Regions from separate parts of the Variovorax sp. GW821-FHT09D07 genome, predicted to be linked through region 2. Evidence: predicted binding sites of a transcription regulator. Region 2 holds the regulator's gene; each other region holds the start of a gene.
The links. Region 2 encodes sigma-54, which starts transcription at its own class of promoters, with help from an activator protein. Its sites were predicted from a motif close to TGGCANGNAANCTGCTTT; they were not measured.
Positions count from the first base shown of each region.

Region 1: the regulator sigma-54 is predicted to act here: its motif matches at 1,898-1,915, upstream of AC07OX_RS26250 (ammonium transporter).
Region 3: the regulator sigma-54 is predicted to act here: its motif matches at 2,727-2,744, upstream of glnA (type I glutamate--ammonia ligase).
Region 4: the regulator sigma-54 is predicted to act here: its motif matches at 3,050-3,067, upstream of AC07OX_RS13095 (pilin).

Region 1 is NZ_JBWKOY010000009.1:133,319-137,927, forward strand. It holds gene AC07OX_RS26245 (M14 family metallopeptidase) at 1-511, opposite strand, end outside; gene AC07OX_RS26250 (ammonium transporter) at 625-1,827, opposite strand; gene AC07OX_RS26255 (LytTR family DNA-binding domain-containing protein) at 1,998-2,939, opposite strand; gene AC07OX_RS26260 (acyltransferase family protein) at 3,086-4,354, shown strand; gene AC07OX_RS26265 (PaaI family thioesterase) at 4,272-4,609, opposite strand, start outside.
Region 2 is NZ_JBWKOY010000012.1:64,555-69,163, forward strand. It holds gene AC07OX_RS28905 (thiol:disulfide interchange protein DsbA/DsbL) at 1-356, shown strand, start outside; gene lptA (lipopolysaccharide transport periplasmic protein LptA) at 479-1,198, shown strand; gene lptB (LPS export ABC transporter ATP-binding protein) at 1,195-1,989, shown strand; gene rpoN (RNA polymerase factor sigma-54) at 2,007-3,596, shown strand; gene AC07OX_RS28925 (phospholipase D family protein) at 3,607-4,609, shown strand, end outside.
Region 3 is NZ_JBWKOY010000002.1:771,531-776,139, reverse strand. It holds gene glnL (nitrogen regulation protein NR(II)) at 1-489, opposite strand, end outside; gene AC07OX_RS09865 (hypothetical protein) at 504-1,031, opposite strand; gene glnA (type I glutamate--ammonia ligase) at 1,265-2,680, opposite strand; gene AC07OX_RS09855 (competence/damage-inducible protein A) at 2,828-3,628, opposite strand; gene AC07OX_RS09850 (EI24 domain-containing protein) at 3,625-4,527, opposite strand; gene AC07OX_RS09845 (sterol desaturase family protein) at 4,584-4,609, opposite strand, start outside.
Region 4 is NZ_JBWKOY010000003.1:356,555-361,163, reverse strand. It holds gene AC07OX_RS13105 (CHASE2 domain-containing protein) at 1-2,089, shown strand, start outside; gene AC07OX_RS13100 (3',5'-cyclic-nucleotide phosphodiesterase) at 2,119-2,922, shown strand; gene AC07OX_RS13095 (pilin) at 3,124-3,663, shown strand; gene AC07OX_RS13090 (serine hydrolase domain-containing protein) at 3,689-4,609, shown strand, end outside.

The sequences.
Region 1 (4,609 bases), on a different contig from region 2:
CCAGGTGCACCGACGGGCGGCCGATGGCCATGGCGGCCTCGGCGTTGCGGTCGAAGGCCGGGTACACCCAGAACGGAATCACGGGCTGGCTCGTGGAATGGATGTCGAGGATGTGGTCGGCCGCGCTCACCACCGGGCGCAGTTCGCGGGCGCGGCGCAGCTCGGGGCTGTCCTCGCCGCCGTCGAGCCATTCGGGCGACCACACGCGGTTGAGGTTGTGCACCAGCTGGCGGCTGTCGAAGGGCAGCGCCTCGTTGAAGGACTCGTAGGCCGCCACGTTGGCGAAGCTGACGGTGAGCGTGCCGATCTTCGGGCGCACGCCGGTGTCGAGCAGGTGCGTGGCGGCGGTCATGCCGCAGATCTCGTTGCCGTGCGTCAGGGCATTGATCAGCACGTGCGGGCCGGGCTTGCCGGATTCGAAACGGTGCACGTAGTCGATGCCGACGTTGCCCTCGCGGTAGGCGGACAGGTCGCGGGGGAGGACTTCGAGGGCGGGGGGAGATTGGGTCATGGGGTGGTGAACAGGTGGGATCGGAGGCCGCCGGCAAGTTTGCTACAGCTGGCAAATTCGTGCCGTGCGCCGCAAATCCCCCGTTGCGGCTCATGTCCTGAGCCGCATCGCCCTCACCAATTCACTTCCCGCTCCGGCGTCGCCGAAATGTGGTGGATCGACAGGTCCGCCCCGTCGTACTCCTCCTCCTGTGACAGCCGCAGCCCCATGGTCGCCTTGAGCACGCCGTACACCACGGCGCCGCCGATCAGCGCCCAGACCACGCCGAGCAAGGTGCCGATCAGCTGCGCCCACAGGTTCACGCCGCCGATGCCGCCCAGCGCCTGGGTGCCGAAGATGCCGGCCGCGATGCCGCCCCAGGTGCCGCACAGGCCGTGCAGCGGCCACACGCCGAGCACGTCGTCGATCTTCCATTTGTTCTGGGTGCGGGTGAACATGAAGACGAAGATGGCGCCGGCCACGCCGCCCGCCACGAGCGCGCCCAGCGGGTGCATGAGGTCGGAGCCGGCGCACACGGCCACGAGGCCGGCGAGCGGGCCGTTGTAGACAAAGCCGGGGTCGTTCTTGCCCATGGCCAGCGCCACCAGCGTGCCGCCGACCATGGCCATCAGCGAGTTGACGGCGACGAGGCCCGAAATCTTGTCGATGCTCTGCGCGCTCATCACGTTGAAGCCGAACCAGCCCACGCACAGCACCCACGCGCCGAGCGCCAGGAAGGGGATGTTCGACGGCGGGTGTGCGCTGAGCGAGCCGTCGCCGCGGTAGCGGTTGCGGCGCGCGCCCAGCAGCAGCACGGCCGGCAGCGCAAGCCAGCCGCCCACGGCGTGCACGACGACCGAGCCGGCGAAGTCATGGAACTCGTGGCCGGTGACCGAGGCGATCCAGTCCTGGATGCCGAAGGCCTTGTTCCAGGCGATGCCCTCGTACAGCGGGTAGACGAAACCGACGATCACCGCGGTGGCGATCAGTTGCGGCCAGAACTTGGCGCGCTCGGCGATGCCGCCCGAGATGATGGCCGGGATGGCCGCCGCGAAGGTCAGCAGGAAGAAGAACTTCACCAGCTCGTAGCCGCTTCTTGCCGACAGTTCGGTGGCGCTGACGAAGAAATGCGTGCCGTAGGCCACGCCGTAGCCCACCAGGAAGTACACGATGGTCGACACCGAGAAGTCGACCAGGATCTTGACCAGCGCATTGACCTGGTTCTTCTTGCGCACGGTGCCCAGTTCCAGGAAGGCAAAGCCGGCATGCATGGCCAGGACCATGATGGCGCCGAGAAGGATGAACAGCGCATCTGCGCCCTGTTTGAGTGCGTCCATGAGAGCTTCTTGCAGGTTTTTGGTTTGATTTGGTGCGTCGCACCCGAACGGCTCGGGGCGCCGGCGCAAGAAAGCAAAAATGGTGCCTGAAAGCTCTTTGATGGTGCGAAACGACCCAAGAGTGGGCCGATTTCGCGGGGCGCGCACCGGATCGGAACGCGCCGAAACGCTCAGCTGGCGCCGCCGCGCAGCGCGTCGCGATACCGCCGGCTGCAGGGCACAGTCGTGCCGTCGTCCATGTGCAGCCGGGCGTCACCGCCGTCGAGCGGCTCGATCTCCTTGATGCGGCCCAGGTTCACGGCGTGGCTGCGGTGCACGCGCACGAAGGTGGCGGGGTCGAGCTGGGTCAGGAAGTCGGTGAGCGTGGCGCGCAGCAGGTAGTCGTGGCCGTTGACGTGCAGGCCGACGTAGTTGCCCTCGGCCTGCAGCCAGTCGATGTCGGTGGCGGCAATGAGGAATTCGCGGCGCAGCTTGCGCACGAGGAAGCGTTCGGGGCGGGCCGACGGCGGTGCAACGGGTGGGGGCAACTCCTGCATCGAGGGTTGGACTCCCTCCGGTTCCGCCGGAGTCTCGGGCACCGGCGCCACGCCCTCTTCCGGCGGATCGAGCACGCGCGCCTCGCCCTGCAGCCGCAGCATGAAGAGCCGGTAGGCCCACACGCCGAAGACCATCGTGGCGTAGACGCGCACGTCCTTCAGGTACTCGTAGCCCCATCGCCCCATGGCGCCGCCGAAGTCGTAGGGCTCGCCGGCGGCCGCGTACACCGCGGCGCGCAGCCCGAACATTGCCGCCACGTGCGCCAGGCTCAGGAGCACGCTGGCCACCAGGTGCCCTGCAAGAAAGCGCACCCAGTGGTCGCGCGCCAGCGGCGACAGCCGACGCTCCACGGCCACCAGCACCGGCACCAGTGCCAGCAGCGCGATGTGGCTCGACACCTCCCAGGTAATGACCTCCCAGCTCGCACGCGGCACGGCGCGGCTGCGGGCGTCGATGAGCGCGACCACGGTGCTGATCGCGGCATGCACCGTCATCAGCACGATCCAGAAGCCGACCTCGACGTACCGTCGGATCGGCTCATAGCGCTCGTACAGGTTCTTGTGCGGCTCGCTCATGCGGGGATTCTCGCGAACCGGGGGCCGGATTTCGTCCCTGAGGGCCACCGTTCGTCACAAATCCGGGCCGATCCGTCCCGGCGATGGCCCCGGGGACGGGCGCGGGGGCCACGATGGCCGCCGTTTCTTCGTTCCAGGAGCCCGCCATGCCCTCCGATTCCGCTTCAGCCCTCGCGCCGCAGCGCCGCCACGACATCGACGCCCTGCGCGCCCTCGCCTTCCTGCTCGTCATCCTCTATCACGTGGGCATGTACTACGTGACCGACTGGCCCTGGCACCTGAAGAGCCCGCACGCGGCCGAGTGGCTGCCGTGGCCGATGCGGGTGCTGAACCTGTGGCGCATGGACCTGGTCTTCCTGATCTCGGGCGTGTCGCTCGGTTTCCTGAGCCGGGGCCAGGGCACCTGGGGCCTGCTGCGCAGCCGGGGCCTGCGGCTGATGCTGCCGCTGGCCTTCGGCATGGCGGTGGTCGTGCCCTACCAGGCCTATGCCGAAGGCGTGGCGCGCGGGCTGGTGGCGCCGGGCTTCGGCACCTTCCTGCTGCGCTACCTGTCGATGGGCGCGCCCTGGCCCAAGGGGGCGTTCGCGGGGGCGGAGTTCGGTATCACCTGGAACCACCTCTGGTACCTGCCCTACCTGTTCCTCTACACGGCGCTGGTCGCGCTGACGCTGCCGCTGTGGCGCTCGGCGGCCGGCCAGTGGGTGCGGCGGCGCTTCAACGGGCTGCGCGGCTGGCAGCTGCTGGTGCTGCCGGCGCTGCCGCTGCTGGCCTGGACGGTGCTGCTGGCGCGGCACTTTCCGGCCACGCACAACCTGGTGTGGGACTTCCACCTGCACAGCATCTACTTCACCGTCTTCCTCTACGGCTACTGGATGGGCGTGGACACGGGCATCTGGCGCGAACTCGAACGGCTGCGCCGCGTGTCGCTGCTGCTGGCGGTTGCGACGATCGGCGCGTTCATCGCGCTGCGCGTCGGGGCCGTCGTTGCGCCCAAGGGCCTGTTGATGGACGTGCTGCGCACGGCCTACCTGTGGCTCGCGGTCGCCACGATCCTGGGCCACGGCCACCGCCATCTGAACCGCCCCTGGCCGTGGCTGCGCTGGGCCAACGAATCGGTCTACCCCTGGTACATGCTGCACCAGACGCTGATCGTCGCGGGCGTGGCGCTGCTGGTGCCGCTGGCGCTGGGCCCGGTGTGGGAGCCCGTGGCGCTGGTCGCCGTGACCATTGCCGGCTGCTGGCTGCTGACCGACGGGCTGATCCGCCGCATCGGCTGGCTGCGCCCGCTGTTCGGGCTGAAGCGCAAGCCCGAAGCCGAGCCTGTCGTGGTGCTTACGCCGCCTGCTTCGGCTTCGGCGTCGTCGATGCCTCGTCCACCGGCACCAGGATGGCGTTCGCCGTCGCCACGAGCTTGAGCTTGTCTTCGCCTTGACCTTCAGGTTGCGCAAACAGCTCGGCCCCGACGAAGACCTGCTTGCGCCCCGCCTTCACCACGCGACCGCGCGCCACGAAGGCCTCGCCGATGGCGGGCGAGATGCAGTTGATGGAAAAGTGCGAGGCCAGCACGCGGCCCGCCACGGTGGCGGCCGCGAAGCCGCTCACGGTGTCGAGCAGCGCGGCGATCATGCCCGCGTGCAAGAAGCCGGTGTACTGGCCCATGTCTTCCTCGC
Region 2 (4,609 bases):
AAGCCAAGCAGCGCCTGTACTTCACGCTCGAAGCGATGGGCAAGCTGGACGAGTACCACCCGAAGGTGTTTGCCGCGATCCACGCGCAGCGCCAGAACCTGAACGGCGACGCCAACATCCAGGCCTGGGCCGAGCGTGCCGGCCTCGACGGCGCCAAGTTCAAGGAAACCTTTGCGTCCTTCGGCGTGGCCAGCAAGGCCCGCCGCGCGGCGCAGCAGACCGAGGCCTACAAGGTCGCCGGCGTGCCGGCCCTGGCCGTGGCGGGCCGCTGGTATGTCGACGGCGAAACCGCCGGCAGCATGTCCAAGGTGCTGCAGGTCGCGACCTTCCTCATCGGCGAAGCCAAGAAGGGCTGACCGACCCGACGACCTGGTTCTTCGGTCGAATGCAAGGCCCGCTTCGGCGGGCTTTTTCATTGGCGGCGGTGGGCAATTGCCATCCCACGCATACAATGTTTCAGAGCAAGTTTCGTGCCTTTATGACATTGCCCTCCATCCCCACATTCCCCACCCTTCGTCGCCTCGGCCGCCTGGCTTTCGGTGCGCTGTTGCTGGCCGGTGCCGCCTCGGGCGCCCTGGCCGAGACCGCCGACCGCACCAAGCCGATGAACATCGAGTCCGACTCGATGCGCTACGACGACCTGAAACAGACCAGCGTGTTCACCGGCAACGTGCTGGTCACGAAGGGCACGATCATCATCCGCGGCGCGCGGCTGGACGTGCGCCAGGACGCCGAGGGCTACCAGTACGGCGTGGTCACGGCGGCGCCCGGCAAGCTGGCCTATTACAAGCAGAAGCGCAACGCCGGCGACGAGTGGATCGAGGGTGAGTCGGAAGTCATCGAGTACGACAGCCGCGCCGACAACGTCAAGTTCATCCGCCGCGCCGTCATGCGCCGGCTGATCGGCGCCACGGCCAACGACGAGAGCAGCGGCGCCCTGATCGTCTACGACCAGAGCAACGACACCTACACCGTCAACGGTTCCCTCGTGCCGCCGAACGCCGGCGTCTCGGCGGGCGGCGGTGGCCGCGTCAAGGCCATCCTCACGCCGAAGGCCGCCGCGGCCCCGGCGGCCCCCGGCTCCGCACCGGCAGCCGGCGGCAAGAAGCCCGCGGCCCCGGCACCCACCCCCGCGCCCGGCGCCGGGCTGCGCCCGAGCACCACGCTGGGCGGCACCGAAGGGGAAGGGCGCAAGTGATCGAAACCGCAGGAACCCAGGCCGCCGACGGCATTCCGGGCAGCCGCCTCGTGGCGCGCGGCCTCAAGAAGAGCTACGGCAGCCGCACGGTCGTGAAAGACGTCTCGCTCGATGTGCAAAAGGGCGAGGTCGTCGGACTGCTCGGCCCCAACGGCGCGGGCAAGACCACCTCGTTCTACATGATCGTCGGGCTGGTGCGCGCCGACGCCGGCGAGATCACCATCGACGGCGAGCCCATCGCCCACATGCCCATTCACCGCCGCGCGCGCATGGGCCTGAGCTACCTGCCGCAGGAAGCCTCGATCTTCCGCAAGCTCACGGTCGAGGAAAACGTGCGTGCCGTGCTCGAGCTGCAGCGCGAGCCCGACGCCAACGGCCGCATGATGCCGCTGACCAAGCAGCACACCGAAGAGCGACTGGCCGACCTGCTGGCCGACCTGCGCGTGGACCACCTGCGCGATTCGCCCGCGCTCGCGCTGTCGGGCGGCGAGCGCCGCCGCGTTGAAATTGCACGCGCACTGGCCACGCAGCCGCGCTTCATCCTGCTGGACGAGCCCTTCGCCGGCATCGACCCGATCGCGGTGATCGAGATCCAGCGGATCATCAGTTTCCTGAAAGAGCGCGGCATCGGCGTGCTCATCACCGACCACAACGTGCGTGAGACGCTGGGCATCTGCGATCACGCGTTCATCATCAGCGACGGGCACGTGCTGGCACAAGGCACACCCTCGGAGATCGTCGACAACGCCGAGGTACGCAGGGTGTACCTGGGCGAGCACTTCCGCATGTAAGGGAGGGTCGGGTCTCCATGAAGCAAGGGCTGTCCCTTCGCGTCTCGCAGCATCTGGCGCTGACGCCACAGCTGCAGCAGTCCATTCGCCTGCTCCAGCTCTCCACGCTCGAGTTGAGCCAGGAGGTCGAGCAGATGCTGGACGAGAACCCGTTCCTCGAACGCACCGCGGAAGAAGCGGCGCGCGAGGAATTCGGGCTGGACACGGCCGATGCGCCGGTGCCGCGCGACGACGCGGGCGAGGGCGAGGCCGAGTTCACGCCGTCCGCCGCCAGCACGTCCTCCACGTCCAGCGACACCACCTCCTCGACCCCCGACACCGACGGCCCCGCCGCCGAGATCGCCGAGCGCGAGCCCGACTGGGAAGGCGACGGCACCGTCGACATGGCGCCCGACGACAGCGAGTGGGGCAGCGATGCACCCGCACGCCAGAACAACCTGGGCGACGACGAGCGTGCCGACGCCACCGAGCTCGCGCGCAGCCAGGAGTCGCTGCAGTCCTTCCTGCACCGCCAGGCGCTGAGCCTGCGGCTCAATGAAAACGACTGCGCCGCGCTGCGCTTCCTGATCGAGTCGCTCAACGACGACGGCTACCTCGAAGACTCGCTGCCCGCGCTGGCCTCGGGCCTGGCGGGCGACGACAACGACCAGTTCGACGACCTCGTGCACCACTTCCAGGTGGCGCTGGGCCTGCTGCAGAGCCTGGAGCCGGTCGGCGTCGGTGCGCGCGACCTGGGCGAATGCCTGAGCATCCAGCTGAAGGCGCTCGCCAGCGAAGACGAGACCGAGGCCGAAGCGCTCATCCGCAAGACCGCCATCGCGATCTGCAAGCAGCCGATGGAGCTGCTCGCGCGGCGCGACTTCAAGCGCCTGGCCACGCTCACGCGCACCAACGAAGAGCTGGTGCGCTCGGCGCTGCAAGTCATTGCGCGGCTCGAACCCAAGCCAGGGCGCCGCTTTGTCGACGTCGAGCGCAACATCGTCATTCCCGACGTGATCGTGACCAAGACCGGGCGCGGCACGAACGTGAAGTTCCGCGTCATGCTGAACCCCGAGGTCATGCCGCGCCTGCGCGTGCACGACATCTACGCCGGGGCGCTCAAGTCGCACAAGGGCGAGGGCAGCCAGGCGCTGTCGCAGCGGCTGCAGGAGGCGCGCTGGTTCATCAAGAACATCCAGCAGCGCTTCGACACCATCCTGCGCGTGAGCAACGCCATCGTCGAGCGCCAGAAGAGCTACTTCGTGCACGGCGAGCTGGCCATGCGCCCGCTGGTGCTGCGCGAGATCGCCGACGAGCTGGGCCTGCACGAGTCGACCATCTCGCGCGTGACCACCGCCAAGTACATGGCCACGCCCTTCGGCACGGTCGAGCTCAAGTACTTCTTCGGCTCGGCGCTGGGCACCGAGACCGGCGGCAACGCGTCGAGCACCGCGGTGCGCGCGCTGATCAAGCAGTTCGTGAGTTCGGAAAGCATCAAGAAGCCGCTGTCCGACAGCCAGATTTCCGAGATGCTGAAAGAGCAGGGCATCGAGTGCGCGCGCCGCACCGTCGCCAAGTACCGCGAGGCCTTGCGCATCGCACCGGCCAACCTGCGCAAAGCCCTGTAGAAAGCCCACGATGACCCGTCGCCTGCTGTCGCGCTGGGGGCATTGGGTCTTCGCCCTCGTGGCTGCATCGCTGTTCGCCGGCTGTGCCACCTTGCCCGACGAGGCACCGCGCCCGCCCACCAAGGCCATCGCCGTCTCGGCCGACACCGCGCTCGGCAAGATCGCGCTGGCCTCGCAGCCCGACCCCGACCTCAGCGGCTTTCGCCTGATGCCCGGCGGCGATTTCGCCTTCGACACGCGGCTGCAGCTGGCGCGCCGCGCGCAGCGCACGCTCGACGTGCAGTACTACCAGATCGAGAACGACGAGACCGGCCGCTACCTGCTGCGCACCCTGCGCGATGCGGCCCAGCGCGGCGTGCGCGTGCGCCTGTTGATGGACGACCTGTACACCTCGGGCGAAGACGAGCTGCTGCTCGGCCTGGCCGCCACGCCGAACGTGGAGCTGCGCCTGTTCAACCCGTTCCCGGCCGGGCGCGGCAGCCTGCTCAAGCGCTTCACCGCGTCGCTGTTCGACTTCAGCCGCGTCAACCGCCGCATGCACAACAAGCTCTTCATCGCCGACGGCGCGATGGCGGTGGCGGGCGGGCGCAACATCGGCAACCAGTACTTCCGCCGCACCACCGGCCCGAACTTCATCGACCTCGACACCTTCGTCACGGGCGCGCTGATCCCGCGCCTGGGCGTGCTGTTCGACCAGTACTGGAACAGCCCGCACGTGCGCCCGATCGGCGCGGTCGTGCACACCGACCTGCCGCGCGAAGAGCTGCAGCGCCGTTTCGACGCCGCCACCGGCCCCGACACCACGCCGCCGCCGCCCAGGCCTGCGCCCAACGACCTGCTCGGCTACAGCCCCGTGGCCGACGACCTCGACGCCGGCAAGCTCGGCCTGATCTGGACCACCGCCGAGGCTTATGCCGATTCACCCGACCGCGTGATCGGCAAGACCGCGTCGTATGGCGGCGTGCCGCTGCTCGACGTGGACAGCGTGCGCTACAACGTGGTCGAGCAGATGC
Region 3 (4,609 bases), on a different contig from region 2:
CATCTGCAGTAGCTGCGCCGCGCCGCGGATGCCGCCCAGCGGGTTCTTGATCTCGTGCGCGAGGTTGCGGATGAGCTCCTTGTTGGCCTGCGCCTGGTCGATCAGGCGCTCCTCGCGGTCCTGGCGCACCTGCTGCTCCAGCGGCGACATCTCGATGATGAGCTCGCCCTTCTTGTCGCCGTGCGCGAGCGTGACCTGCACGGGCATCAGCTCGTGGTTCACGCGCCGCAAAAAGGCCTCGTAGCGCAGCGTGGCGAAGTCGTTGCTGCTGGCGCCGTCGAGCGCGGTGCGCAGCACCTGCGGCTCATGGAAACAGGCGCCGAACTGCGAGCCCTCGAGCGTGCGCCGCGAGGTACCCAGCGCGTCTTCGAGGCCTGCGTTGGCGAACAGCACCGAGCCGTCGCTGTTGACCACCGCGATCAGCGTGGACAAGAGGTCGAAGGCGCGAAAGCGCGGATTGGCGCCAGTCGCCTTCTTGCCGAACACCATGGACTGCGCGCCGCTTACTGCGCTTGCGGCTTGCCGGGCAGGCGGCCGATTTCGCGGCGGATGCCGGCGATGTCGCTCTCGTTGCGCGCGAGTTCGGCCTTCATCTCGGCCACGCGGTCCAGGTACTTCTGGTAGTTGCGGCCTTCGCTGCCCTGCTTCTCGGGCTCGCCGTTGTTGTATTCCTTCTTGAGCTCGGTCTGGCGGGCCTCGGCCTTGCGCAGCTCGGCCTCGAGCACCGAGCGCGCCTCGCCGTCGCGGGCGCGCTGGTCGACGCCTTCGACGCGCGGGCTGCCCGCCGGGGCGCGCGCGGCCGAACCGCCCGAGCCCGACGACGACGCACTGCCACCACCGCCGCCCGAAGGCTTCGTGCCCTGCACGACGGTGACGTTGCCGCCTTCCATGATCTTGCAGCCCTTTTGCTGGGCCACGGTCGCGTTGTTGGTGTACTCGTTGCCGCAGCGCCAGACGCGCTCTTGCGCGAGCGCCGCCGTGGCGGTGGCGAACGAGGCGGCGGCCAGGAAAATCAGGGAAGCAGTCTTCATTTGGATCCGGAGAGGGCGCGACAAACGCGCATTTTGATGCAATTCGGGCCCGCTCACGACAGGGTGTTCCGCACCAAGGAAAAAGGACGGCCGGGGCCGTCCTTTTGTCTTACTCATCAGGCTCGCGCCCTTCGCGAAACACCGCGGAACCGGCTTTGCCGGGCCGCAGGTGTTGCCCCCGGTAGGGGGTTGGCGAAGCGACACGAAGTGCGCGCAGCCTGGGGGCGAGCCGCTTACAGCGAGTAGTACATGTCGAATTCGACCGGGTGCGTCGCCATGCGGAAGCGCGTGACTTCTTGCATCTTGAGGTCGATGTACGCGTCGATGTACGAGTCGGTGAACACGCCGCCCTTGGTCAGGAACGCACGGTCCTTGTCCAGGTGCTCCAGGGCCTGGTCCAGGCTGTGGCAGACGGTCGGGATCAGCGCGTCTTCTTCCGGCGGCAGGTGGTACAGGTCCTTGCTGGCGGCTTCGCCCGGATGGATCTTGTTTTCCACGCCGTCCAGGCCGGCCATCAGCAGCGCGGCAAAGCCCAGGTACGGATTCATCAGCGGATCGGGGAAGCGCGCTTCGACGCGGCGGCCCTTCGGGTTGGCCACGAACGGGATGCGGATCGAGGCCGAACGGTTCTTGGCCGAGTAGGCCAGCTTCACCGGGGCTTCGAAGCCGGGCACCAGGCGCTTGTAGCTGTTGGTGCCGGGGTTCGTGATGGCGTTCAGGGCACGGGCGTGCTTGATGATGCCGCCGATGTAGTGCAGCGCGAAGTCCGAGAGGCCCGCGTAGCCGTCGCCGGCGAACAGGTTCTTGCCGTCCTTCCAGACCGACTGGTGCACGTGCATGCCCGAGCCGTTGTCGCCGACGATGGGCTTGGGCATGAAGGTGGCGGTCTTGCCATAGGCGTGGGCCACGTTGTGGATCACGTACTTCTGCAGCTGGACCCAGTCCGCGCGCTGCACCAGCGTGCTGAAGCGGGTGCCGATTTCGAGCTGGCCGGCGTTGGCCACTTCATGGTGATGCACTTCGACCGGGATGCCCAGCGATTCGAGCACCAGGCTCATTTCCGAGCGCATGTCCTGGAAGCTGTCGACCGGGGGCACCGGGAAGTAGCCGCCCTTGACTGCGGGACGGTGGCCGCTGTTGCCGTGCTCGAACTCCTTGTCGGTGTTCCACGAGGCTTCTTCGGACTCGATCTTCACGAAGCAGCCCGACATGTCGTTCTTCCAGCGCACGCCGTCGAACACGAAGAATTCGGGTTCCGGTCCGAAGTAGGCGGTGTCGCCCAGGCCGGAAGCCTTCATGTACGCCTCGGCGCGCTTGGCGAGCGAACGCGGGTCGCGCTCGTAGGCCTTGCCGTCGGCCGGGTCGATCACGTCGCAGGTCAGGATCAGCGTCGTTTCTTCGAAGAAGGGGTCGATGTTGGCGGTGTTCGGGTCGGGCATGAGCTGCATGTCCGAGGCTTCGATGCCCTTCCAACCGGCGATGGACGAACCGTCGAACGCGTGGCCCGAGGTGAATTTGTCTTCATCGAAGTGCGACACGGGCACGGTCACGTGCTGCTCTTTGCCGCGGGTGTCGGTGAAGCGCAAGTCGACGAACTTGACCTCGTTTTCCTTGACGAGCTTGAGTACATCGGCGACGGTCTTTGCCATCAGTTTCTCCTGAGTTGGATGGTGGTTAGGAATACAGGGACGGGAGGATGCAGTTTCTGTGCCATTGTCACCCCGCCGGATGAGGCCCGGGTGACGGCCCAGGGGCTGCCGGAAAAGGAAAAAATCACCAAATTGGTGCAATGCAGATTAACGCACCAATTCGGGGCCGAGCTTCGCATCGAAAGTGTGCAGGCCTTCGATGAGCTGGCCATAGGCGGCATCGAGCTTCGCGGGGTCGCCCTTGACGCCCAGCTCGATGTGGCGCCCGTACTGGGGGTGATCCACGCTGGGCAGGCTGAACACCTTGATGCCGGCGTGGGCCTGCTCGATGGCCTGCATCAGCGGCGTGAGGGTGGCTTCCATCGCACCGAAAACGATCACGGACTTCTCGGCGATGGCGTTGCGGGTGAACAGATCGGCATAGCGGCTGTCGAGCACCGACTCGATCATCGGCCAGGCCATGACCGGAAAGCCCGGCACGAAATGCACGTGCTCGACGCTGAAGCCCGGGATCTTGTTGTACGGGTTGCGGATGATCGACGCGCCCTGCGGAAACACGCCCATGTTCAGGCGGTGGATGTTGTCGGGCCGGTCGGGTTCGTAGGGCACGCCCTGCTCCAGGGCCGTGTCCTGCATCCGCTCGCGGATCAGCGCCTCGGCCTCGGGGTGCAGCGCCAGCGGCACGCGCAGGGCCTGGGCGGCGCACTGGCGGGTGTGGTCGTCGGGCGTGGCGCCGATGCCGCCGGTCGAGAACACGATGTCGCCCGAGGCGAAGGCGCGCATCAGGGCCGCGGTGATCCGCGTGGGCTCGTCGCCCACGTACTCGGCCCAGCCCAGCTGGAGGCCGCGCGCGGCCAGCAGCTCGATGACCTTGGCCATGTGCTTGTCGGCCCGCTTGCCGGAAAGGATCTCGTCGCCGACGACGATGAGACCGAATGCGCGTGTCATGGAGAACTCCATTGAGAAAGAGCGGCCTTGTTGGCCTCGGTGGCTTCGGCCGCCTCGAGCGTCTGCTGCGCGTCGCCGCTGCCGGCCGCGGGCTGCTGCGCCGCGCGCTGGGCGCGCAGCTGGGTCAGGGCGTCGAGGCAGTAGTGCGCGAACCAGAGCGCGGAGAAAGCGAAGACCAGCGTGTAGATCCAGATGGCGATCGGCACCAGCACGAAGAAGGCGGCGGCGAACAGCAGGCCCGAGGCCCAGACGATGCTCGGCGCAGCGCCCAGGTATCCGCACAGCACGCCGATGCACAGCAGCGGCAGGCGGTGGGCGCGCAGCAGCGCGGCGCGCTCTTCGGGGCTGGCGTGCTCGGCCAGCGCGTCGAAGCTCATCACGCGGTAGGTGAGCCAGCCCCAGATCAGCGGCGGCAGGATCAGCACCAGCGGCGGAATGAGCCACAGCGGCATCGACACCACCAGCGCGATCAGCGCCAGCACGGTGGCGCCGAGCGAGCGCAGCACGCTGCCGAAGAAGGAGGCGCCCTTCTTCTGCTCCAGCGTGGGAAAGCGCCGTTCGGCCACGAGCTTGGTGAGCGCCGGCGCCATGAAGCCGGCCACGATGAGCAGCGACAGCACGACGATCAGCGGCGTGACGCCGAACACCACCACCAGCGGCGCCAGCGCGGCCGTGACGTCACTGGAGAACAGGCGCCCGATCCAGGCCCAGAAGCTGGACAGCAGCGGCCAGGCGTCGAGGGCCTCGCGCGTCCAGGCGACAGCCGCGTCCCAGTAGAAGTAGCCGAGCCCTGCGGCCAGCAGCACCATGAGCGCCAATGGCAGGAGCGACAGCACGATCACGCGCGGGAGCATGCAATAGGCCACCGCGCGCCAGAAGGAGTCGAGGAGCAGGCGCATGAGGTTCGAGGATAGCGCAAGGCCCCGGCCCGCCAGCCGCCGGGCCTGCGGGTGGATCAGGCGCGGCCGAACAGCCGCTTCA
Region 4 (4,609 bases), on a different contig from region 2:
GGTCGTGATCGTCGATGTCGACGACGCCAGCCTGGCGCGCGAAGGCCAGTGGCCCTGGCCGCGCGACAAGATCGCCAGCCTCACGACAGAACTGCTGGCCCGCCAGCACGTGGCCGTGCTCGGTTTCGACGTGATGTTTCTCGAGCCCGATCGCAGCTCCGGCCTCGGGCGCTTGAAGGAGATCGCAGCCGGGCCATTGAGCGGCGTGCCGGGCCTCGCTGCCGAAATCGACCAGCTTGCGCCGACCCTCGACCACGACGCCACACTGGCCCAGGCCCTGCGCGGCCAGCCCGTGGCGCTCGGCTACTACTTCACCCGCACCGAACAGCCCAGCGCCAAGGGGCTGCTGCCGGCGACGCCCGTGCTGCCGTCCGACGCCTTTCCGCCCCACGCCTCCTTCGTCACGCTCTGGAACGGCTTCGGCGCCAGTCTGCCGGTGCTGGGGCGCGCGGCGCCGGTCGCGGGGTTCCTGAACACGCTTGTCGGTGACGGCAGCGACGACGGCGTGATCCGCAGCGTGCCGCTCATCGCCCGCTACGAAGGCGAGCATGCGTCGCCCGGGCACTACGAGTCGCTGGCGCTGGCGGTGTACCGGCTGGCGAACGGCTCGCCGCCTGTGCGGCCGGCGCTCGTGGCCGGCGACGGCAACTTTCCGCGCCTGCAGGCGCTGGTGCTGGGGTCGCTGCGCATCCCGGTCGACCAGAGTGCCAGCTTGCAGGTGCCGTTTCGCGGCCCCGGCGGGCCGCGCGCAGGATCGTTCCGCTACGTGGCCGCTGCCGACGTCCTCGAGGGCCGACTGGCGCCGGGCGAACTCAAGGACAAGATCGTGCTGCTCGGCGCCACCGCGCCCGGCCTGCAGGACCTGCGCGCCACCCCGGTCGGCGCCGCGTTCCCGGGCGTCGAAGTGCACGCCAACATCGTCTCGGGCTTGCTCGACCGGCGCCTGCTGGCCGTGCCCGACTACGCGCCGGGTTATGAAGTGCTGACCGTGCTGGCGGCGGGGTTGCTGCTCGCGTTCGGGCTGTCGCTGCTGTCCGCATCGCGCGCCGTGCTGCTCGGCGCGGGCGTGGTCGCCGCGCTGGTCGGCCTCAACACCTGGCTCTACGTCGGCCACAGCCTCGTGCTTCCGCTGGCGTCGGCGCTCGTCATGGTGGCGCTGGCCTTCGCGCTCAACATGAGCTGGGGCTACTTCGTCGAATCGCGCGCGCGGCGCGGGCTGGTGCGGCTCTTCGGCACCTACGTGCCGCCGCAGCTGGTCGACGAAATGCTCGTGCGCCCCGGCCGCTACAGCATGCGCGCCGAGAGCAAGGAAATGACCGTGATGTTCTGCGACATGCGCGACTTCACCCGGCTGTCCGAGCAGATGGCGCCGGCCGAGCTGCAGGCCTTCCTGAACACCGTCTTCAGCCGGCTCACCGAGGTGATCAGCGCACACCGCGGCACCGTCGACAAATACATGGGCGACTGCGTCATGGCCTTCTGGGGCGCACCCATCGACACGCCCGGCCATGCCGCGCTCGCCGTTCAGGCGGCGATCGACATGGCGGCCGCCGTGCATGACATCAACCGCCAGCACCGCGCCAACGGCCGCCCCGAAATCAGCGCGGGCATCGGCCTGAACAGCGGCCTCATGAGCGTCGGCGACATGGGCTCGACCGCGCGCCGCAGCTATACCGTGGTCGGCGACGCGGTCAATCTCGCGTCCCGGCTGGAGGGCCTGAGCGGACACTACGGGGTCGAGATCGTGGCCAGCGGCACCACCCGCGAGGCGGCGCCCGGCTTCGTCTGGCAGGAACTCGACAGCGTGCGCGTCAAGGGCAAGGCCCAGGCCGTCGCCATCTACACCCCGCTCGTGCCGGAAGCTGCGGCCGAGGCGCAGGACACACGGCAGCAACTCGACCGCTGGAGCCAGGTGCTCGCCGCCTACCGCCGCCAGGATTGGGCGCTGGGCCGGAACTTGCTGGCTCCCCTGCTCGCCGCGGATGCGAAAAAAGTCCTTTACCAGCTCTACGCCCAGCGTTTAGCCTCGATGGCGCTTCGCCCGCAGGACCCGGACTGGGACGGCGCCACCCGGTTCGACACCAAATGACGACAGACGCATACAAGGGGTCTTCCACAATGCAGGTTCGCGTGCTGGGTTGCTCGGGCGCCATCGCCAAGGACTGCCGCACCACCTCGTTCCTGGTCGATGCGGACCTGCTCGTGGACGCCGGCACGGGCGTCGGCGACCTCACCCTCGACGAGATGGCCGCCATCGACGACGTGGTGCTCACCCACTCGCACCTCGACCACATCGCCGCCCTGCCCCTGATGCTCGACGCCGTCGGCAGCCGCCGCACCCGGCCCTTGCGCGTGCATGCCCTGGCGGCCACCATCGACGCACTGCGGGCGCATGTGTTCAACAACGTCATCTGGCCGAATTTCGAACGCATTCCCAGCCCCGAATCGCCCTTCGTGAGCTTCCACGAGATCACGGTCGGGCAACGCCTCGAACTGGGCAGCGACGCTCCCAAGCTGATCGAGGTGCTGCCGGCGGTCCACACCGTGCCGGCCTGCGGCTTCGCCATCCGCCGGGCGGAAGGCGGCGCCCACTGGGTCTTCAGCGGCGACACCGAACGCAACCCGCCGTTCTGGGAGCGCATCAACGCGATCGACGTGGCGATGCTGGTCATCGAAACGGCCTTCAGCTCCCGCGAGGAGGCTTTGGCCGAACGCAGCCTGCACCTGTCGCCGGTGGCCCTGGCGCACGAGCTGGCGCAGATCGATCCGGGCAAGCAGTACCCGATCTACATCACCCACACCAAGCCGGCGGAGACCGAAGAAATCATGAGCCAGATCGAGATGCTGGCGGGGCGGGAGGTGGCGGGCTTGGCGCAGCGGGACATCCGCTGGCTCAAGGCGGATGGGGTGCTGACCTTCTGACCGGAAACGGTCGGGCATGACAAATTTGTCGACACAATTGGCATCTGAGTGCGAGTTGTGTCACATCATGTAACCATCTTGTGACCAAAGACGGCCCGATCGAGGGTTGCAGAGTGGGGAAACCGGGTGGCACGGATGCTGCGGAAGGTTCCTCGCTCCGGGCTGGTTCCCGGGCTCTACAAACCAACCTGGAGTTAATGAATGAACCGTCGTTCTATCGCACGCAATGTGCAAAAGGGTTTCACCCTGATCGAACTGATGATCGTTGTGGCGATCATTGGTATCTTGGCTGCCATTGCCATTCCGCAGTACCAGACGTACGTTGCCAAATCGCAAGTTGCGCGCGTCATGTCTGAAGTCGCCTCGCTGCGCACTGCGGCAGAGGCTTGCATTCTTGATGGCAAGCTCACGCCTGTTCTCTCGACCGCAACACCTACCAATGTCCAGTGCAATCTAGGCTCGACCGCGAGCAATCTGCTGGGCGCCGCAGTCACGATTAGCACGGGCCTTACCGCCGACCTTGGCACTGCCACGAACAACGGTGCACTCGTGGCCACTTTTGGCGGCAATGCAGCTGCGGCAATCACCGGGAAGACGCTGACCTGGACGCGCCTCTCTGCTTCGGGCACGTGGTCTTGCTCGACCACCGTTGAGTCGAAGTACCGCCCCGCTGGCTGCTCGTCCAGCACGGCTGCTACCAGCGGCGGCGGCACCGGTGGCGGCAGCGGCACTACTCCGTAACACTACCTCGCTTTCGATCTAGCAAATGAAAGAGCGCCCTTTAGGGCGCTCTTTTCACGTCATGCGTAAAAAGACTCGCATCTGTCTTTACGTCGTGCTCATCAGTGCGATCTTTCTCCCCTGGTTCGCATGGGAGACAGATCGCAACATGGTCAGACGCTGGGCTTATCCAATCACAGGGCATTTGTCCGCACTTTCGACTCGATGCGATGCCCATACTCCCAGTTGGCTTCAAGAGTTGGCCCGCCAGTTGCCCACCCGGCTTGACTCTCCGGCAAATCAACTCGTGTTCGTGGACAAGGCTGGTAGTCGATCAGGATGTGTCAACGGTTGGGAGCGCTATCCCCTTATCAGCCAACGCGTGGCAACTGGCTCCAGCTTTCGCTTGGCCAGCTTGTCAAAGATCGTCACCTTCTTTGGCGTGGTCCATGGTCAAGCAGATTGGCTGAACCAGCCGCTGGCAGCCGTGCTGGACCTGGGTCCTCCTTTTCGAGACCCGCACATTGCGCAGATACAGGTCCGCCATCTCCTGAATCATTCCGCCGGCTTCGACCGCATGCGCGCCGAGGACCCGATGGTCATCAACGACAAGAAGCCTTGGTGTCCCGGCCAGGTGCAAGAGCTGGCACAGGCGCAGCTTCAATTCACGCCGGGCTCTCGCCATGCCTATTCGAACTTGGGCTACTGTTTGGCTGCAGTCGCTTATGAACGGCACGCGGGCCGCAGCTTATGGAGCGCGCTCGAGCAGGACATGCGCTTGTCGCAATACGGCATCGGCTACATGGACCAAGCGGACTCGCCGCTCGCATACAACTTCATGCACAACGAGTTGCACGGGCCAGAGTTTGTCGAGCATTTCGACTGGCAAGCGCTTCGTGCTCCGATGGGCATGACAGGCAGTGCAGAAGGACTGGCGCGCTTCATTGCTGACAATCGCCCACTGCTG